Regions from separate parts of the Mesorhizobium sp. M0923 genome, predicted to be linked through region 2. Evidence: riboswitches for the same ligand, from Rfam matches in the RefSeq annotation. Region 2 holds a riboswitch; each other region holds the start of a gene.
The links. A riboswitch is a leader RNA that binds a small molecule or an ion and turns the genes downstream of it on or off. The one in region 2 is predicted to bind thiamine pyrophosphate.
Positions count from the first base shown of each region.

Region 1: linked by a shared signal. The riboswitch ahead of thiC (phosphomethylpyrimidine synthase ThiC) and the one ahead of thiC (phosphomethylpyrimidine synthase ThiC) in region 2 are both predicted to bind thiamine pyrophosphate.
Region 3: linked by a shared signal. The riboswitch ahead of thiB (thiamine ABC transporter substrate binding subunit) and the one ahead of thiC (phosphomethylpyrimidine synthase ThiC) in region 2 are both predicted to bind thiamine pyrophosphate.

Region 1 is NZ_JAMYNW010000006.1:227,385-234,036, forward strand. It holds gene NKH89_RS13085 (thiazole synthase) at 1-697, opposite strand, end outside; gene thiS (sulfur carrier protein ThiS) at 699-896, opposite strand; gene thiO (glycine oxidase ThiO) at 865-1,866, opposite strand; gene thiC (phosphomethylpyrimidine synthase ThiC) at 1,863-3,698, opposite strand; TPP riboswitch at 3,802-3,917, opposite strand; gene queE (7-carboxy-7-deazaguanine synthase QueE) at 3,939-4,664, opposite strand; gene queD (6-carboxytetrahydropterin synthase QueD) at 4,661-5,017, opposite strand; gene queC (7-cyano-7-deazaguanine synthase QueC) at 5,017-5,715, opposite strand; partial or broken gene NKH89_RS13120 (IS6 family transposase) at 6,485-6,652, opposite strand, start outside; partial or broken gene NKH89_RS13125 (MFS transporter) at 6,649-6,652, opposite strand, start outside.
Region 2 is NZ_JAMYNW010000002.1:122,899-129,550, reverse strand. It holds gene thiO (glycine oxidase ThiO) at 1-860, opposite strand, end outside; gene thiC (phosphomethylpyrimidine synthase ThiC) at 857-2,692, opposite strand; TPP riboswitch at 2,797-2,913, opposite strand; gene NKH89_RS04350 (Fic family protein) at 3,096-4,640, opposite strand; gene NKH89_RS04345 (YybH family protein) at 5,010-5,465, shown strand; gene NKH89_RS04340 (conjugal transfer protein TraG) at 5,983-6,652, shown strand, end outside.
Region 3 is NZ_JAMYNW010000003.1:152,809-159,460, reverse strand. It holds gene NKH89_RS06815 (ABC-F family ATP-binding cassette domain-containing protein) at 1-1,460, opposite strand, end outside; gene NKH89_RS06810 (thiamine diphosphokinase) at 1,462-2,106, opposite strand; TPP riboswitch at 2,234-2,348, shown strand; gene thiB (thiamine ABC transporter substrate binding subunit) at 2,392-3,405, shown strand; gene thiP (thiamine/thiamine pyrophosphate ABC transporter permease) at 3,639-5,258, shown strand; gene thiQ (thiamine ABC transporter ATP-binding protein) at 5,255-6,046, shown strand; gene NKH89_RS06790 (M48 family metalloprotease) at 6,290-6,652, shown strand, end outside.

The sequences.
Region 1 (6,652 bases), on a different contig from region 2:
AAGCTTCGCGACCGGCTTCGACCGCCTTGCCGAACGCACGCGCCATGCCGATGGGGTCGGCCGCCTTGGCGACCGCCGTATTCAGGAGCACAGCGTCAAAACCGAGTTCCATGACGGTCGCCGCGTGCGACGGTCGTCCGAGCCCGGCATCCACAATCAGCGGGACGCCAGGCAAATGTCGACGCATCGAGCGCAGCGCCGGGATGTTGACCGGCCCGAGCGCGGAACCGATCGGCGCGCACCACGGCATCAAGACCTTGCAGCCCGCATCCAGCAGCCGCTCGGCGACGACAAGGTCATCGGTGGTGTAGGGAAATACTGCAAAGCCGTCTTCGCACAGGATGCGCGCGGCCTCGACAAGGCCGAACACGTCCGGTTGCAGCGTATCCTGGTTGCCGATCACTTCGAGCTTGATCCAGCTCGTGCCGAACACTTCGCGCGCCATGTTCGCGGTGGTGACCGCTTCCTTGACGGAGTGGCATCCGGCCGTGTTGGGCAGGACTCTCGTGCCGAGCGAGCGGATCAACGTCCAGAATTTTCCGCCGCTCCTGCCGCCCGCCATCTCACGCCGCAAGGAGACCGTCACCATCGACGCGCCCGACGCCTCGACCGCATCGGCAAGGATCGCGGGCGAGGGATATTGAGCCGTGCCCAGAAGCAGGCGAGACGGGAGCGTCGTCCCGAGAAGTTCGAACATGCTAGCCTCCCTGCATGGGCGAGAGGATCTCGATCCGGTCGCCGTCGTTCAACTGGAACTCCGACCGGCTGGCCTTGTGCACGAGGTCGCTGTTGACGGCGGTCGCCAGCCAATCGCCTTCATAATCAAGCGCGGCAAGCAGCGCCGCCAGCGTTGAGGCGTCAATCTCAAGCACTTCGCCGTTGACGATCAGTTTCATTGGCAAGCTCCATTGATTTGTCGTGACTGAAGAGAATTTCGGCTGCCGGGCGCGCCATGGCGGGCGCCAGAAGAAAACCATGGCGATAGAGTCCATTGATCGCGACGGTAGTTCCACGTGCCTCGACGCGCGGCAGGTTGTCGGGGAAGGCTGGACGGACGCCGACACCGGTTTCAACGATCTCGGCCTCGCCAAAGGCCGGATGGAGGGCATAGGCGGCACCCAGCAGCTCCATCATGGAACGCGCCGTGACTGGTCCGGCGGACTGGCTCTCAATCATCGTCGCGCCGATCATGAAACTGTGGTCGGTGCGCGGCACTGCATAGAGTGGAAAGCGCGGATGCAGTAGCCTGACCGGTCGCGACAGCGAGATATCAGCGGTGCGCAGGATCAGCATTTCGCCGCGAACGCCGCGCAGCCTGTCATCGGCTGCTGCCATTCCCGTGCAGTCGATCTGACGATCGAAACCGGAACCATGCCGGGCGTCGACGTCGAAGTGGAACTCGACACCCATGGCTGCGAGCTTTTCATGAAGTGCCGCCATCGCCTGGCGCGGGTCGAGATGGGCCTCACCGGGGAAGAGCAATCCGCGCCGGAAGCGACCGGCGAGGTCGGGCTCCAGCAACGCGATTTGATCTTCATCGACATGCCGGTGGCCCGAGGTGCGACTGGCGAACCGGTCAAGCTCGCCCGCGTCGCGCGGCGCGGCCACGACCAGTGTTCCGGCCCGCGTCACCTGGCCTGGAGTTGCCGCGTCCCACCAGTCGGCGGCGTCGCGTCCGAGATCCAGCACTAGCTGCTCGGCACTTTCACGCTCGCACCATGGCGCCAGCATGCCGCCGGCAAACCACGACGCGTTGCCACCGAGGCCATACCGGATCTCGGCGACTGTGACCGTCGCGCCGCGGGTGGCGAGTTCGAAGGCAGCGGTGAGGCCGGCGACGCCGGCCCCTTTGACCAGAACCTTCATGATGGTTCCGGCGCCTGTGGCAAGAACGGTGCTCCGGTCTCGTCAGCAGGCATGTAGAGATCGCCACCCTCGCGGTATTTCGCCGCCATCGCAGCCATGCCCTCCTTCTGCGCTTCGGCGCGAATGTCGTGGGAGATGCGCATCGAGCAGAATTTCGGCCCGCACATCGAGCAGAAATGTGCCACCTTGTGTGCCTCCTTGGGCAAGGTCTGGTCGTGGAAGGACCGCGCCGTTTCGGGATCGAGCGACAGGTTGAACTGGTCCTCCCAGCGAAACTCGAAGCGCGCGCGGGAAAGGGCGTCATCCCTGAACTTCGCCGCCGGATGACCCTTCGCCAGGTCGGCAGCATGCGCGGCGATCTTGTACGTGATCACGCCAATCTTGACATCGTTGCGATCGGGAAGGCCGAGATGCTCCTTTGGCGTGACGTAGCAGAGCATGGCGGTGCCGAACCAGCCGATCATGGCAGCACCAATGCCTGAGGTGATATGGTCGTAACCCGGCGCGATGTCGGTCGTCAGCGGTCCAAGCGTATAGAAGGGCGCCTCGCCGCAGACGGCGAGCTGCTTGTCCATGTTCTCCTTGATCTTGTGCATTGGCACGTGGCCGGGCCCCTCGATCATCACCTGGCAATCCTTCGCCCAGGCGATCTGCGTCAGCTCGCCGAGCGTTTCCAGCTCGGCGAATTGCGCCGCGTCGTTGGCATCGGCGATCGAGCCGGGACGAAGGCCGTCGCCGAGCGAGAAGGACACATCATAGGCGCGGCAGATGTCGCAGATCTCCGCGAAATGCTCGTAGAGGAAGCTTTCCCGGTGATGGTGCAGGCACCATTTGGCCATGATCGAGCCACCGCGTGAGACGATGCCCGTGACCCGGTCGACAGTCAGCGGGATGTAGTGCAGCCGCACGCCGGCGTGGATGGTAAAATAGTCGACGCCCTGTTCGGCCTGTTCGATCAGTGTGTCGCGGTACACCTCCCAGGTCAGATCCTCGGCGATGCCGCCGACCTTTTCGAGCGCCTGGTAAAGCGGCACCGTACCGATCGGCACCGGTGAATTGCGCACGATCCAGTCGCGGATATTGTGGATGTTGCGGCCGGTCGAGAGGTCCATCACCGTATCGGCGCCCCAGCGGATCGCCCAGACCATCTTTTCGACTTCCTCGGCCATCGAGGAGGTGACGGCCGAGTTACCGATGTTGGCGTTGATCTTGACCAGGAAATTGCGGCCGATGATCATCGGCTCGCTCTCTGGATGATTGATGTTGGCGGGAATGATCGCCCGTCCACGAGCCACCTCGTCGCGGACGAATTCCGGCGTGACGAAGTCGGGGATCGCCGCGCCGAAGGCTTCGCCGTCGCGCTCGAGCTTGCCGCGCAGGATCTCGCGGCCGAGGTTTTCGCGGATGGCGACGAACTCCATTTCGGGGGTGATGATCCCGGCGCGCGCATAGGCAAGCTGCGTCACCGCTTTGCCCGTTTTTGCCTTTAGCGGCCGGTTGCGAATGGGAAATTCCGGTGTCAGGCGCTCGCCCACCGCGAATCCGTTGTCTTCCGGCCGGACATGACGGCCGTCATAGGCCTCGACATCGCCGCGCGCCGTCACCCATTCATGGCGAAGCCTGGCGAGGCCCTTTTCGATGCTGGTTTCGACAGTCGGGTCCGTATAGGGGCCGGACGGATCGTAAACGGTGACAGGCGGTTCGCCCGCCGTCGGATGGACGGCGATTTCCCGCATCGGCACCCTGATCTGCGGGTGAATCATGCCGGGTCTGTGGATTTTCCTTGAGGCGGGCAGCGGTCCCGTCGACACGGCGGGGGAAATGGCATCCATTTTGAGGCTCCTTTGCTCATGCATTGGAGACCCAGTTCTGTGCCGGAAGGATGAAAAGTCGCTCTGGTCGACCTGCCGAAACAGGACCTCGGGCGTAAACTCCCGCAAAGCGCTTGCACCGTCCCTACGCCAGTATGAACTGGATCAGGTTCAACGGGTCACTGCGCCGCTAAGCCAGCAGTATCTCAGCCCCTTGCCGGGACTCCCCTGGTGAATGCGTCGAATTGAATGGGCTGGCGACTATCTTGTCAAGCGCATTCGGCCCGCGGCGGTGATCGGCGGCCAATCAAACCATCTGTCACGGGTCACCGTTTCCACCAGCCATTCCATGCGTTTCATTATGCCGTCCATGTCAATGAGCGCTTCTTCGTCATAAGGGCGCGGCGGTGTGTGATTGCCGGGCTGCAGATACACAGGCAGTTGCGGATAACGCGCGGCGGCATCCTTGGCATAGGCGTAGTCTCTTTCGTCGAACACGACGAGCTTGAGCACGATTTGCGGCTTATCCCTCGCCGCCTCGACGCACGCCTCGAACGCAGCCCAATCGGTCGTCATTTCGCTCGATGGCGGCTTTGGGCTTAGAATCAGGACATCAAGCTCGGCAAACCAGTCCCTGGCCACGGAACCTTGGGTTTCCAATGCGAAGCGGTAGCCGTTACGATGTCCGTGTTCGATCAGCGCGCCGAGCGGCTGGATGGCCGGATTGCCGCCTGATAGCGACACCATTATTGGTCGGCCACCCGAAAGCGCATTGACCTCTTGCCAGATCTCGTCTGTGGACATGGTCTTCCATTCATGGCGGAAGCGATTGTCCACGGCATGCAGGCTGTCGCACCAGGAACAGCGATAATCGCATCCGCCCGTTCGAACGAACACCGTCGGCAAGCCGACAAGCATGCCTTCGCCCTGGATGGTCGGCCCGAAGATCTCGCTCACGCGGATTCCGGGATCCAACGTGCAGGTCATGGCCGGTATTCCGCCCAGGTTTTCGGTGTCTCGCTCACCCGCACAGCGGAGGTTTCCGGTAGCAGTCTCTTGCACCACTCGTACAAATGTTTGGCGAGACATTCCGCCGTGACATGATCATGTCCCAGCACGTCGTTCAGATGACGATGGTCGAGCGTCTTGTCGATGTAATGCTTGAGTGCGCCGAGGTCATGATAGTCGCGCACAAAGCCATGTTCGTCCAGTTTGCCACCTGAAAGCTCCACCACGACGATATAGTTATGCCCGTGCAGACGCGCACACTGATGGTCGAGGGGCAAAGAGGTAAGCTGATGCGAGGCCGAGAAGTGGAACTCTTTGGTGATGCGGAACATCACGCGCTCCTTATCTGGATAGCGTGGAGCCAGAAGTCCGCATCCTCATAGTCTGTCGGGTCGGCAATGCCGGCCAAATCGAATGCTTCGCGCCGTTCGACGCATGTGCCGCAGCGACCGCAGTGACGTTCACCGCCCTTGTAGCAGGACCACGTCGCCTCGAACGGCGTACCGTACTTTGCCCCCTCGCTGACGATGTCGGCCTTCGACATATTCACATAGGGAGCGTAAAGGCGGATATCGGCGTAGCCTGCGAGCGCATGGTTCTGCATCGTCTGAAACGCGTCGATAAAAGCGGGCCGGCAATCGGGATAGATGAAATGATCTCCGCCGTGGACGGCAGTGGCCACCGCATCGGCCTTCTGCGCGGCGGCAACCCCGAAGGCGATAGCCAGCATGATGGCATTTCTGTTCGGCACCACCGTGATCCTCATGGAGTCTTCGGCATAGTGCCCGTCGGGCACGTCCACAGCATCAGTCAGCGCCGAGCCGCTCAGGTTGCGGCCGACATCGCGGATATCGACGATCTGGTGCGGAACACCCAGCCGTTTGGCGCAGATAGAGGCAAAGCCGAGTTCCTTTTTGTGCCTCTGGCCGTAATCGAACGAAAGCAGGCCAATGAGTTTCTGCTCGGTTGCCACCTTGTGAGCGAGCGAAACAGAATCCAATCCGCCGGAGCAGATGACGAGGGCATTCATGGTTTGAGTCCTTGTTTTGACCGGGTAAGGCTGCGACCGGAGATTTCTCTGCGCTCCCAGTACTCCAAGGGGGCGGTTTTGTGAATGCGTAAGGTGCGATTTAACGCAACGATTCTGCCGCCCGTGGCGCCCAAAAGGGAATGCTGCGCAACTTGTGCGCGATTTGGGTGGCCAACAAGCAGAAGCAGCTGGTATTGACTGTGTCGCCGTCAACCGTTGATAGCGCGGCGCCCTCTGGGCGCGGACCTTGAAGCTGCGATGAGAGGCGAAAGAAACGCCCGGGTCGGGTAGCCATCGGCGCTGGTTCCAAGGCCCGCTTGCAGGCGCTGACGGTCACCTCGATGACACCCGACTGGGCCTGCTTTCAGTTCTGCGCACTTCGCTGTCCCGGCCGCCTTGATCCGACGCGTAGAGTTTATTCCGGAGGTCACTTTGGGATTTGTGGCGGAATAACTCGGCGTGGAGGTCTGTCGGTATGGGTGCGATCCGAACTACAATGTTGTTCGGCCGGAATCCTCCATGACTAGCCCGTCATGTGACGGCTCGACAAAGGGCAGCTTTCAATCCTGACGCGGTCGGCCCTACCGCCCACGCCGGCTTTGGCGCAGCACCCCATGGTAGGCGCCACTTCCATCGTCCCCTCGTCGCAAGGCACATGTTCCTGCCGCCGCTTCCTTCTACCGGTCCGTCTGACTGCAGGCGATGCGTGCGATGCCTCCGGATCCCACGCTTCCTCGACCGTCGGCGAGGTGCCGACACCGTCTTTCGTCGGCGCCGTGCGGCGTATGCGGCGCGCATAATCAGGGCCAGGCTTTCGGCACCATCGGCGGATGGTCTCGTAGGAAACGACGATCCGGCGATCGCAGCATTTCCTCGACATCGCGCAGGCTCAGATTGAAGCGGAAGTAGAGCCAGACAGCACGGGTCACGATTTCGA
Region 2 (6,652 bases):
TTTCCGCTTGTTTCGATGCGCGGCAGGTTGTCTGGAAAGGCCGGACGAACGCCGACACCAGCCTCAACGATCTCGGCCTCGCCGAATGCCGGATGGAGCGCGCAGGCGGCGCTGAGCAACTCCATCATCGAACGCGCCGTGACCGGTTCTGTGGACTGGCTTTCGATCATCGTCGCGCCAACCATGAAACGGTGATCGGTACGCGGTACCACGTAGAGCGGAAAGCGCGGATGAAGCAGCCGGACCGGGCGTGACAGCGAAATGTCCGGCGTGCGCAGGATCAGCATCTCGCCGCGAACGCCGCGCAGCCCGTCGTCTTCTGCCGCCATCCCCGTGCAATCGATCTGACGATCGAAGCCGGAAATGTGCCGGGCATCGGCGCCGAAGCGGAATTCGACACCCATGGCTGCAAGCTTGTCATGAAGTGCTGCCATCGCCTGACGCGGGTCGAGATGAGCCTCATCGGGGAAGAGCAATCCGCGCCGGAAGCGGCCGACGAGGTCGGGTTCCAGGAGCGCAATTTCGTCTTCATCGACACGCCGATGCCCTGACGTGCGACGGGCGAACCGGTCAAGCTCACCGGCATCACGCGGCGCGGCCACGACCAGTGTTCCGGCCCGTGTCACCTGACCCGGCAGTACCGCATCCCACCAGTCGGCGGCGTCACGTCCGAGATCCAGCACCGGCTGCTCCGCGCTTTCACACTCGCACCATGGCGCCAGCATGCCGCCGGCGAACCACGACGCATTGCCGCCGAGGGCATGTCTTGTCTCGGCGACTGTGACCGTCGCGCCGCGGACGGCGAGTTCGAAGGCCGCGGTGAGGCCGGCGACGCCGGCCCCTTTTACCAGCATCCTCATGGTCGCTCGTGCGCCTCCGGCACGAGCGGTGCGCCGGTCTCGTCAGCTGGCATGTAGAGATCGCCGCCTTCACGGTATTTCGCCGCCATCGCCGCCATGCCTTCTTTCTGTGCCTCGGCGCGGATGTCGTGGGAGATACGCATGGAGCAGAATTTCGGCCCGCACATCGAGCAGAAATGCGCCACCTTATGCGCTTCCTTGGGCAAGGTCTGGTCGTGGAAGGACCGCGCGGTTTCGGGATCGAGCGACAGGTTGAACTGGTCTTCCCAGCGAAACTCGAAGCGCGCGCGGGAAAGGGCATCATCTCTGGCTTTCGCTGCCGGATGGCCCTTCGCCAGGTCGGCGGCATGCGCCGCGATCTTGTAGGTGATCACGCCGGTCTTGACGTCGTTGCGATCGGGAAGGCCGAGATGCTCCTTCGGCGTGACGTAGCAGAGCATGGCCGTGCCGAACCAGCCGATCATGGCGGCGCCGATGCCTGAGGTGATGTGGTCGTAGCCCGGCGCAATGTCGGTGGTCAGCGGTCCAAGCGTATAGAACGGCGCCTCGCCGCAGACAGCGAGCTGCTTGTCCATGTTCTGTTTGATCTTGTGCATCGGCACGTGGCCGGGCCCCTCGATCATCACCTGGCAATCCTTGGCCCAGGCGATCTGCGTCAGCTCGCCCAGCGTTTCCAGTTCGGCGAATTGCGCCGCATCATTGGCATCGGCGATGGAGCCCGGACGAAGCCCGTCACCGAGCGAGAAGGAGACGTCATAGGCCCGGCAGATGTCGCATATCTCCGCGAAATGCTCGTAAAGAAAGCTCTCCCTGTGATGGTGCAGGCACCATTTGGCCATGATCGAGCCACCGCGCGAGACGATGCCCGTGACCCGGTCAACAGTCATCGGAATATAGTGGAGCCGCACGCCGGCGTGGATGGTGAAATAGTCGACGCCTTGTTCGGCCTGTTCGATCAGCGTGTCTCGATAGACCTCCCAGCTCAGATCCTCGGCGATGCCGCCCACCTTCTCCAGCGCCTGATAGAGCGGCACCGTGCCGATCGGCACCGGCGCATTGCGCACGATCCATTCGCGGATGTTGTGGATGTTGCGACCGGTCGACAGGTCCATCACCGTGTCGGCGCCCCAGCGGATCGCCCACACCATCTTTTCCACTTCCTCGGCCATCGAGGAGGTGACCGCTGAATTGCCGATATTGGCGTTGATCTTGACCAGGAAATTGCGGCCGATGATCATCGGCTCGCTCTCGGGATGATTAATGTTGGCGGGAATGATTGCCCGTCCGCGCGCCACCTCGTCCCGCACGAACTCCGGCGTTACGAAATCGGGGATGGCCGCGCCGAAGGCTTCGCCGTCGCGCTGCAGCTTGCCGCGCGACATCTGACGGCCGAGGTTCTCGCGGATGGCGACGAACTCCATCTCGGGGGTGATGATGCCGGCGCGCGCATAGCCAAGCTGGGTCACCGCCTTGCGTGCCTTGGCCCTGAGTGGCCGGTTGCGAATGGGAAATTCCGGTGTCAGGCGCTCGCCCGCCGCAACTCCATTGTCTTCCGGCCGGACATGGCGGCCGTCATAGGCTTCAACGTCGCCGCGTGCTGCAATCCATTCATGGCGAAGCCGGGCTAGGCCTTTTTCGATGCTGGTTTCGACAGTGGGGTCCGTATAGGGGCCGGACGAATCGTAGACGGTGACGGGCGGCTCGCCGGCCGTCGGATGGACGGAGATTTCGCGCATCGGCACCATGAGCTGCGGGTGGATGGTACCGGATTTGTGGATTTTGCGTGAGGCAGGCAACGGTCCCGTCGAGACGGCGGGAGTGAGGGCATTCATCTTGAGGCTCCTTTGCTCGTTGCATTGGAGACCCAGTTCTGTGCCGGAAGGATGAAAAGACGCTTCTGTCGACCTGCCGAAACAGGACCTCGGGCGTAAACTCCCGCAAAGCGCTTGCACCGTCCCTACGCCAGTATGAACTGGATCAGGTTCAACGGGTCACTGCGCCGCGAATGCCAGCAGTATCTCAGCCCCTTGCCGGGACTCCCCTGGTGAATGCGTGAGGTTGGACGGGACGGCTCCGGTTTGTCAAGCGCGTTCTGGCCGCGGCTGATCGGCGGCCGGTCAGACCGTGCGGAAAAAATCGTGCATGTCTCGGCGACAAGTCAAGCCTCGGAGATGAAGGCAGGGACAAGGGAATCCCAAACCGTCGGACTAAAAATCGATCCTGATGATCACACCTTCAATGGGCACCAAAGGTTTGCGCGTAGATCGCCTCGATTCTTCCTGCCTCGTCACTGGTCAGCGTGGCGAATTCCTTTTCGCGCGCGCGGTTCGATAGATGTCCATCATTCTGGTGAAGAAAACGGAAGAGCAGATCGGTCAACCGCTCGGGCATGTCAATAAAGGCGTCCACCTGCTGCCGGAACTGATCGTAGCGCTGCAGAAATGCGGTTTCCTCGGGAAGGTCCCGTTCGATCGTCCGCTGAACGCAGGCATAGAGGAATTCGGCGTGCGGGGTTGCATCGAAGAACCGGTAGAAATCACCGGTGTCATTCAGCACCCGGACGTTGAATTGCGGCGTCGGTTCCCATTCCACCAACGGCAGAAGGCGCTGCGAATAGCTCTCGAGCACGCCCCTGTACTCGTTGATCTGGTCCAGGATCGCGGCCGAGACGGGAAAGACCACTCCCGGCGGATTGAAGCCGCGCATGGCAAGGACGTGGTGGATTAGGTAGCGGTGAATGCGGCCGTTTCCGTCCTCGAACGGGTGAATGTAGACAAAGCCGAAGGCGAGGATTGCGGCGGCTACGACTGCATCAAGGTTTTGCGCGGGGCCCTGATCGAACGCCGCCATTCCATCGATTAGCCGCGGCAGGTCCTCGGGCCGAGCGCTGATGTGATCGGGCAAGGGCGTGCCGTTGTCTCGGTCATGCTCACCGACGAAACCTCCTTCTTTTCGGAAGCCAAGTCTTACGAAACGGGCGTCGCCAAGTACAATTCTTTGCAGACGCAGCAGCTCATCGCGATCGATCGGCCAGCGGCCGGCTTCGCCGATGGCGCGGCCCCAGCGCTGGATGCGATCTTGCGGCGGGTGCTCGCCCTCGATCGCATAGCTTGATCGCGAGTCTTTGAGCAAAAGAAAGGCGGCGGTCCGAGCAAGAAGGTCGCGCGGCACGTCCGCTACGATTGCCTCCGCGCGCCGCGGTAGTTCAAGGCCGATGAATTTTTCGAGAATCTTGGTGCGGAACACCAGAGGGCAGAACTCACGCGTGCCGGGGAGATTGTCCCTTACGCGGTAGCGCGAAGCGGTCTTGTCGGGTCCGGGCCACTGCAGCTCGGGATCGACAACCGGAATGTATCGTCCGGCCGCCGCGTCCGGCAGATCGATACGGGCGCCCCTCAGCCATTCATATAAAAACCAGATGCGGCGGGCATAACTGCCGGTCGGGCTTTCACGGACCAGCGCCTCGATCGGCGCGGGACCGGTCACTTGGAACAGCCGCTTGAGGACGGCAAGGTCCAGTCCCTCGTACTTGAGCGCAAAGGTCAGGTGGCCTTCGAGGGTAGGATTTGGGGCGTGGCGGGGGGTCATGATCCGCCAGCCATCCCGTTCGGTAATGCGATGATGCTCGCCCGTGGCGAACAACCTACGGGGCAAGGGCACGGCGAGCCTGTAGGCTCCGACCAGGGCGCTGTACCCGGCCGGGGTCGCCGTTTCAGGAAGGCGGATTTCCTGAAAAACGGTAACAGGACCTGAAAATTGGTGCTCTTGCACCGCAGGCATGAAAAGCGAATCCTTTCATCGAATTTTGGTCCAGCTGGGCCAACACCTATGAAAAATGATCCTATTCCATGAAAATTGATGCCACAAGACAAATTTTCCGAAAACCGATTCTAAACGGTGCTGGAGTCATGAAGCAAGAACTCCGCCACCGGCTAAAGGAAGCGACTTCAGACAAAAAGGTGAGTCCAGGAACCGCCATTCGCCCGTCTCTTAGTCACGAGGCCGGCACGGATGGCCCGCCTTACGTCGAGCCGGATTGCTCGAGGAGAACCGCGCCGTTCGGGGCTCACTCAGCCATCGAACGCCGCGGCGCCCTCGGGTCGGCGCTATTCATCGGGTGGGCATGTCGGGTACGCAAGGGAGGACGAAATGAGACTGGTTCAGTCATTTGCATTTGCTGCTGTGCTGCTTCTTTCGTCTGCATTGTCTGCGGCCGCCCACTCGGCTCGTGAGGACATCGAAGCGGCGTTGGTAAAATTCATGGACGCCTTCAACAGCGGAAACGCAGCAGCGGTAGGTCAAATGTATACCGACGATGCCGCCCTGCTGCCACCCGACGGCAAACGCGTCGATGACCGCAAGGGCGTGGAAGAATTCTGGCAGGGCGCAATCAAGGCCGGGATGAAGAATCTCACCCTGAAGGCGCTGGAAGTGGAAGGGAGCGGGAATCTCGCCTACGAAGTTGGCGCATTTACGCTCAGTGTGCCGAGCAAAGGCGGTGCCCCTTCCACCGTTGCGGGCAAGTACATTGTCGTTTGGAAAAAAGGGGGCGACGGGACATGGCGCCTGCATCGGGACATCTGGAACTTAGGTGCGGCCCAATAGATTCCGCGATCCGTGAGGCCGGCGCGGCTTGCAACAGTTCCAACGAAAGTCCATGGCAATAGTTGATGTGACTGAATTGATTAACAAAATTGAACAGACTTGATGGGTCTGCTCATCGAGTCGGCTCTGGATCTATCGCGCTACCGATCAGGGAGGCGGTAAGATTCGAGCTCAGCAGAACGGCTGACCACCACTTGCCGGGACTAGAGTGTTCTCCGGCTCGGCGCGCCGCTGAGGACTCTTGTTCATTTGGTCATGCGCAATCCGTGGTTCTCCAAGAACCCGTCCATCTCGTCAAATGCCATCTGAGCCGAGACAACTAACTATCATTGGGCAAGTAGCGGCTCAACGCTCCAGAAGAAAGCAGCCCCCCTATGCTCGTTCAACATTCGAGATCGCATCGGGCAAGTCTTTCCACGTCCGGGTACGCCATGCTGCTTCGACCGCCCCTTTTTTCTTGCGGATTTAGGAATTCGAGCTTTTCGGTTGTTCCGATCATCCATTTGGGAAACGACCGATGCCGGCAAGCAAGGTTTTATGGGGCCAGATCCTCACCGCCTTTCTGATTGTCGTCGCGACAACATGGGGAGCAACACAGTGGACGGCAGGGCGGCTCGGCTTTCAAAGCCAACTCGGTCCGCCGTGGTTCGAATTGGCTGGACACCCCGTTTATCCGCCGCCAGCCTTTTTCTGGTGGTGGTTTTTCTACGACGCCTACGCGCCGAACGTCTTCCTGGAGGGCGCGGCGATTGCGGCGAGCGGAAGCCTCATGGCGATCGTCGCAGCGATCGGGACGTCGCTGTGGCGGGCGCGCGAGGCAAAGGATACCACGACTTACGGCTCGGCGCGCTGGGCGACGCGAGACGAAATCAAGGCCGCTGGGATGATCGGTCAGGATGGGGTGATCCTGGGTATGTTGGGCCGACACTATCTGCGCCACGACGGTCCGGAACACGTGCTATGTTTCGCACCGACCCGAAGCGGCAAAGGCGTCGGCCTGGTCGTGCCGTCACTACTGACCTGGCCGGGTTCGGCAATCGTCCACGACATCAAAGGCGAAAACTGGGAACTGACGGCCGGATGGCGGGCCCGTTTCGGCCAGGTGCTCCTGTTCGACCCGACCAATGCTGGATCCGCAGCCTACAATCCTCTGCTGGAGGTGCGACGGGGCGAGTGGGAAGTTCGAG
Region 3 (6,652 bases), on a different contig from region 2:
TAGCCGCCGGCATATTCGATCCAGCGGCCGTCGCCATCCGGCGCGATGATGCTGGTCACCGTGCGGTCGAGGAAATCGCGATCGTGGCTGACCAGGATCACCGTGCCGGCAAAGCCGGCGACCAGTTCCTGCAGCAGCTCCAGCGTCTCCATGTCGAGATCGTTGGTCGGCTCGTCGAGCACAAGCAGGTTTGCCGGCCGCGCCAAAACGCGGGCGAGGATCAGCCGTGCCCGCTCGCCGCCCGAAAGCTCGCGCACCGGCGTGCGCGCCTGTTCCGGCTTGAACAGGAAGTCCTTCATGTAGGACACGACGTGGCGCTGCTCGCCATTGATGACAAGGTTCTCGCCGCGTCCGTCGGTGAGATACTGCGCCAGTGTCTCCTGCGGATCGACGGCCTCGCGCTTCTGGTCGAGCGTGGCGATCTCCAGGTTGGTGCCGAGCCGCACCGTGCCTGCGTCCGGCTTCAATTCGCCGGTCAGCATCTTCAATAGCGTCGTCTTGCCGGCGCCGTTCGGCCCGACCAGACCGACGCGATCGCCGCGCTGGATGCGTGTCGAGAATCCCTTGACCAGGGTCAGATCGCCAAAGCTCTTCTCGATGTTCTTGGCCTCAATCACCAGCTTGCCGGATTCGGCGGCGTCGCTGGCTGTCATCGTCGCCGCACCCTCGGCGCCACGATGACCGCGAAAGCGCTGGCGCATGGTCTGCAACTCACCGAGCCGGCGCATGTTGCGCTTGCGCCTTGCCGTCACGCCATAGCGCAGCCAGTGCTCCTCGCGCACGATCTGGCGGCCGAGCTTGTGCTGCTCGCGCTCTTCCTCCTCCAACACCGTGTCGCGCCATTCCTCGAAATAGGCAAAGCCCTTATCGAGACGGCGGGTCTGGCCGCGGTCGAGCCAAATTGTGGCGCGTGACACGCGTTCGAGAAAACGGCGGTCATGCGAGATGACGACCAGGGCCGAGGAGGTGCGGGCAAGCTCCTCCTCCAGCCATTCGATAACCGAAAGGTCAAGATGATTGGTCGGTTCATCGAGGAGAAGAATGTCGGGCTCGGGCGCCATGACGCGGGCGAGTGCCGCGCGCCGCGCCTCGCCCCCGGAGAGGTCGTTCGGCCGTTCCTCGCCGGTCAGGCCGAGATGCTCCATCAGATAGGTGGCGCGGTAGGGATCATCGGCGGGCCCGAGCCCCACCTCGACATAGGCGCGAACGGTCGCAAAACCGTCCATGTCGGGCATTTGCGGCAAATAGCGCACCGTCGCCGAAGGCTGGCGGAAGACTTCGCCGTCCTGCGGTTCGATCAGCCCGGCAGCGATCTTGAGGAGCGTCGACTTGCCAGAGCCGTTGCGCCCGACCAGGGCGATCTTGTCGCCAGCTGACGCCGTCAGGGCGGCACCGTCGAGCAGCGGCGCGCCGCCAAAGGTCAGCTTTATCCCGTCGAGATTGAGAAGCGGCGGCGCCATGTCAGCTTTCAGGTAGGGGAAAAGGATGCGCGAGCAGCAGCGCGCGGCCGCTGGCCAGCGCGATTTCCAGCCGGCCCTTGACCTCGTTGGAAATGGTCAGCGACGAGCCGAAGGCAACCTCGACATGGGCGAGCGGCCATTTGGCGCCGGTGACTGTCAGGCCGGCGAGATCCGAAAAGCCGAGCACCGAAAACAGCGTACCGTCGACATAATCGAAGCCAGTCTTTCCAGGCAGCAAAGGAATGCCTTCCTGTGCGCCGCTGGTCAAAAGCACTTCCGTTCCGCCTTCCGCCAGCCGGACGCTGAGCGCCAGATGCAGGAAGATGTGGTCGGTGCGTTTGCCGCCGAAGGCGCCTGCGAGCACAAGGCTGGTCGCACCGCGTTCGAGCGCGGCGGCGATAGCGAGTTCACCGTCGGTCTTGTCCTTTTCGGCGGGAAACACCTGCCGTGGCACGGCGGCCAGATCCTCCGGCAAATCGGCAGGCACGGAATCGAAATCGCCGACCCAGAGTTCCGGCATCAGGCCCAGCATAAGGGCATGGCCGATACCGGCATCGGCAGCGATGACGCGGGAGCCTTCGACCTGGCGGTCGAGCAGCGGCGTGCGGATGAGATCGCCGCCAAGCAGGATGGTGAATGTGCTCATATCTCGTGGCCCTTACCAGCCCTGCCCCGGAAACGGAAGATGAAACGGCAGATGAAACAGGACGCCGCGCTTTGGATGCCCGGCAAACTTCCGCTTGCGCAGCACTTCGGCCGGGCCTATGTGTCGAAACGCTCTAACGGGGTGCCGGACGCGATCTTCGCGGACCGGCTGAGAGGCAAGACTGCCAACCCGCTGAACCTGATCCGGTTTGTACCGGCGGAGGGATTAGACGTTTCGGACAGCCCGACGCCTCAATTCCTTTCAACGCGAACGAAGGAGGCGCCGATGCGCAGTTTTTTCCACTCTCTTGCCTCGATTATCCTGCTTGCGGCATCCGTGCTTGCCCTACCGGGGCAGGCATCGGCACAGGATAAGCTGACCGTCTATACCTATGAAAGCTTCACCGCCGATTGGGGTCCGGGACCGGCGGTGAAGAAGGCCTTCGAGGCCGAGTGCACCTGCGTCGTCGAATTCGTCTCGGTCGCCGACGGCGTGGCACTGCTCAACCGTGTGAAGCTGGAAGGGGCCGCGACCAAGGCCGATATCGTGCTTGGCCTCGATACCAATTTGACGGCGGACGCCAAGGCAACCGGCCTGTTTTCGCCGCATGGCGCCGTGACGGACGTCAGTGTGCCGGGTGGCTGGAGCGACGATATCTTCGTGCCGTTCGACTATGGCTATTTCGCTATCGTCTACGATAGCGAAAAACTGAAGAGCCCGCCGAAGAGCCTCAGGGAATTGGTCGAGGGCGATGCCGGCGACAAGATCGTCATCCAGGATCCGCGCACCTCGACGCCGGGCCTTGGCCTGCTGTTGTGGGTCAAGTCGGTCTATGGCGACAAGGCTCCGGAAGCCTGGGCCAAACTCAAGGCAAAGGTGCTGACGGTGACGCCGGGCTGGAGCGAGGCCTACGGCCTGTTCACCAAGGGTGAGGCGCCGATGGTGCTGTCCTATACCACTTCGCCAGCCTACCACATGGTTGCCGAAAACACCTCGCGCTACCAGGCGGCGTCCTTCGAGGAAGGCGAATATCTGCAGATCGAGGTCGCTGGGATCACCACCAAGGGCGCGAAGAACCCGCTGGCGGAAAAGTTCATCGCCTTCATGACCGGGCCGAAATTCCAGGATCTCATTCCCGAAACCAACTGGATGTTCCCGGCCGGCAAGACCGACAAGCCGCTCAATCCGGCGTTCGACAAGCTCGTCAAACCGACCAAAACCTTGCTGTTCAGCTCGGAAGAGGTCGCCGCAAATCGCAAGGCCTGGGTCGACGAGTGGCTGGCGGTGATGAGCAAGTAGCTCGGATTGAAAGATGATCGCCCTACGGCGCCCCCCTCTGTCCTGCCGGACATCTCCCCTACAAGGAGGGAGATTGGCCGTCATGCCGGCTTTCGCCAATCTCCGACATTGCCGGAATGAGCGGAGCGCTGAACCTGCCAATCTCTCCCCATGTGGGGGAGATGTCCGGCAGGACAGAGGGGCGCGCGAAGGAACGCAATCCTCGCTAAGAATCTCGAATCTGGTGGTCTAGCGTGCAACGCGCGCCATCATCGGATACCCGCGTCGCTGCCGGTATCGTCGCGCTCGCCGCCATCGCGCTGCTGATCGGCGGGGCATTCGCCGGGCTCGTCGTCGAAGCCATGCGCGACCTGTCGGGCGCCGCCTCCGCCTTTGATTCCTATCTCCTCCGTGTTGCCCGCTTCACGCTCTGGCAGGCTCTGTTGTCGACCCTGCTCTCCGTCGCACCGGCGCTGTTCGTCGCGCGCGCGCTGTCGCGGCATCCACAGTTTTTCGGGCGAGGCTTTGTCCTGCAGCTTTTCGCCGTGCCGCTGGCGCTGCCGGCCATTGTTGCCGCACTCGGTGTCTTGGCACTCTATGGCCGCGCCGGGTATTTCGCCGGCTTGCTCGGTGCGATTGGCGGCCAGAACTGGCCCGGCATCTATGGCCTATCGGGTATTCTCGTCGCCCACGTCTTTTTCAACCTGCCGCTGGCAACGCGACTGTTCCTGGAAGCGTTGCAGACGGTGCCGGCTAACCAATGGCGGCTGGCGAGCCAGCTTGGCATGGGTGCTGCGCCGGCCTTCCGGCTGATCGAATGGCCGGCGTTGCGTGCGGCCCTGCCGGGCGTTGCCGGGCTCGTTTTCATGCTGTGCATCACCTCCTTCACCATCGTGCTTACGCTCGGCGGCGGGCCGCGCGCGACGACGCTGGAGGTTGCCATATACCAGGCGCTGCGTTTCGACTTCGACCCGGCGCGGGCGGTGACGCTGACCTTGTTGCAGATTGCCCTGACCTTCGTCGTCGTGCTGGCACTAACGCGGCTTGGCGCCAATATGACCGGCGACGCCAATCTGCCGGTAGCCCCGCGCCGGTATTTTTCAGCCGGTGCGGCCGAGACCGTGCTGAACGCACTGGTGATCGGGCTGGCACTGCTGTTTGTCGCCGGACCGATGGCGGCTACGCTGTCGGCCGGGCTTGGCGCCGATCTCGGCCGCCTGGCCGGCGAGAGCGCGGTGCGGCAAGCGACGGCGACCAGTGCCGTGCTCTCCCTCCTGTCGGCGCTGCTCTCCTTGGCGTTGTCGCTGTCGCTGGTTATGGCGCGCCGGGCGCTGGCGCTCACCCGGCGGACCGGCAGGCGGACGCTGCTCGAACACCTGGCCGACACCGGTGCGGGGTTCGTCCTGGTGGTGCCGCCCATCGTCATCGGTGCCGGCTGGTTCCTGCTCCTGCGCAGCGTCAGCGATGTCTTTGCGATCGCCCCTGTCATGGTGGTTGTGGTCAATGCGGTGATGGCGATGCCGTTCGCCATCCGCGCCATCCGCCCCGCCTATGACGCGGCGAGCGAACGCCACGAACGGCTCTGTGCACAGCTTGGCATCTCGGGCTGGAACCGGTTGCGTCTGGTCGACTGGCCGTCGCTGCGGCGGCCGCTCGCCACCGGCTTCGCCTTCGCCATGGCGCTGTCGCTCGGTGATCTCGGCGTCATTGCGCTGTTCGGCAGCGATTCCGTGCAGACATTGCCCTATCTGTTGCTGGCGCGCATGGGCAGCTACCGCACCGAGGATGCGGCCGGCCTGGCGCTGCTGCTCGGCCTTGTCTGCCTGGCGCTTGTGCTGACCGCGGACTGGCTGGGAAGGAGGGAGAAATCATGATGCCGATCAGCCCGGAACGGTCGATTTCGGTCGAAAAAGGCGCGGCCGTGCGGCTCGATAATGTCTCGTTCAGCTATGGTGAAACGCCGCTTATATTCGATGTCGATTTCCCGGCGTCGGAAATCACCGCCATCATGGGGCCGAGCGGTTCGGGAAAGTCGACGCTGCTCAATCTGGTGGCCGGTTTCGAGGCGCCGCGGTCAGGCCGCGTGCTCATCGGCGGCGCCGACGTCAGCACTGCGCCGCCATCAGCGCGGCCGGTATCGATGGTGTTCCAGGAAAACAACCTGTTTGCCCATCTGTCCCTCGAGCAGAATGTCGGGCTCGGCCGCTCGCCTTCGCTCATGCTGAGCGAGGCTGACCGCGCCGCAATCGCCGCAGCGCTGAAGCGCGTCGGCCTTGCCGGCAAGGAAAGCCGGCTGCCGCGCGAACTCTCCGGCGGTGAGCGGCAGCGCGTCGCGCTCGCTCGGGTCCTGGTGCGCGACCGGCCGGTGTTGTTGCTCGACGAGCCGTTCGCTTCGCTCGGACCGGCACTGCGCGACGACATGCTCGACCTGGTCGCCGACGTCCATTCGGAGCAGCGCATGACGGTGCTATTCGTCACGCACCAGCCGGACGATGCGCGCCGTATCGGGCAAAACATGGTTTTCCTGGATGGTGGCACGGTTGCCGCGACGGGCACTGCGGCCGATTTTTTCGTCGGGGCTGGACCGGAGGCATTCCGACGCTATATCGGCTCGGGTCCGTTTGCGGCTGGATCACGAGATGTTGCCCGGAAGCGGACATAATTTATGGTCAAACCGGCGGAAGGCGAAGCGGCGCTTGCTTGCCATGGTCGAGGTAGTGTGGCTAGGTCCGCCAGGAGCTGGTCCGGCTTAGACCGTGATTTGCCCTTGCTGCCTCGTATCTGTCGGACGCCGTAGCACTTGATTTTGCGCGTGATGCTTTCCGGAAATCGCGCCCGATTTTCGCGGTCACGTGCCAGGACTTGAAAGGAAGCCGATCTGCCGACCGGCATCGACAATCGGAGGGTGAAACCGCTGGCGCGCTTTCTGGCGCTGGCCGGTCTTGCCGTGGCGCTGGCAAGCTGCCAGATGTTCACGCCTCCCGACGTGCAGGAATCAGGCTTTCAGCCCTCAGACAAGCCGATCACGGTCGACAACGTCGCCGCCAACGGCAAGCTCGCCCAACTGGCGAAGGCGCAGCACCCGCGCATCCTCGCCACCTATGGCGGAGAATATTCCGACCCCAAGCTCGAGCGCATGGTGGCCAAGATCGTCGGCAGACTGACCGTAGTGTCGGCCAACCCGACCCAGACCTACCGCATCACCATCCTCAACTCGCCCAACGTCAATGCCTTCGCGCTGCCGGGCGGCTATCTCTACATCACCCGG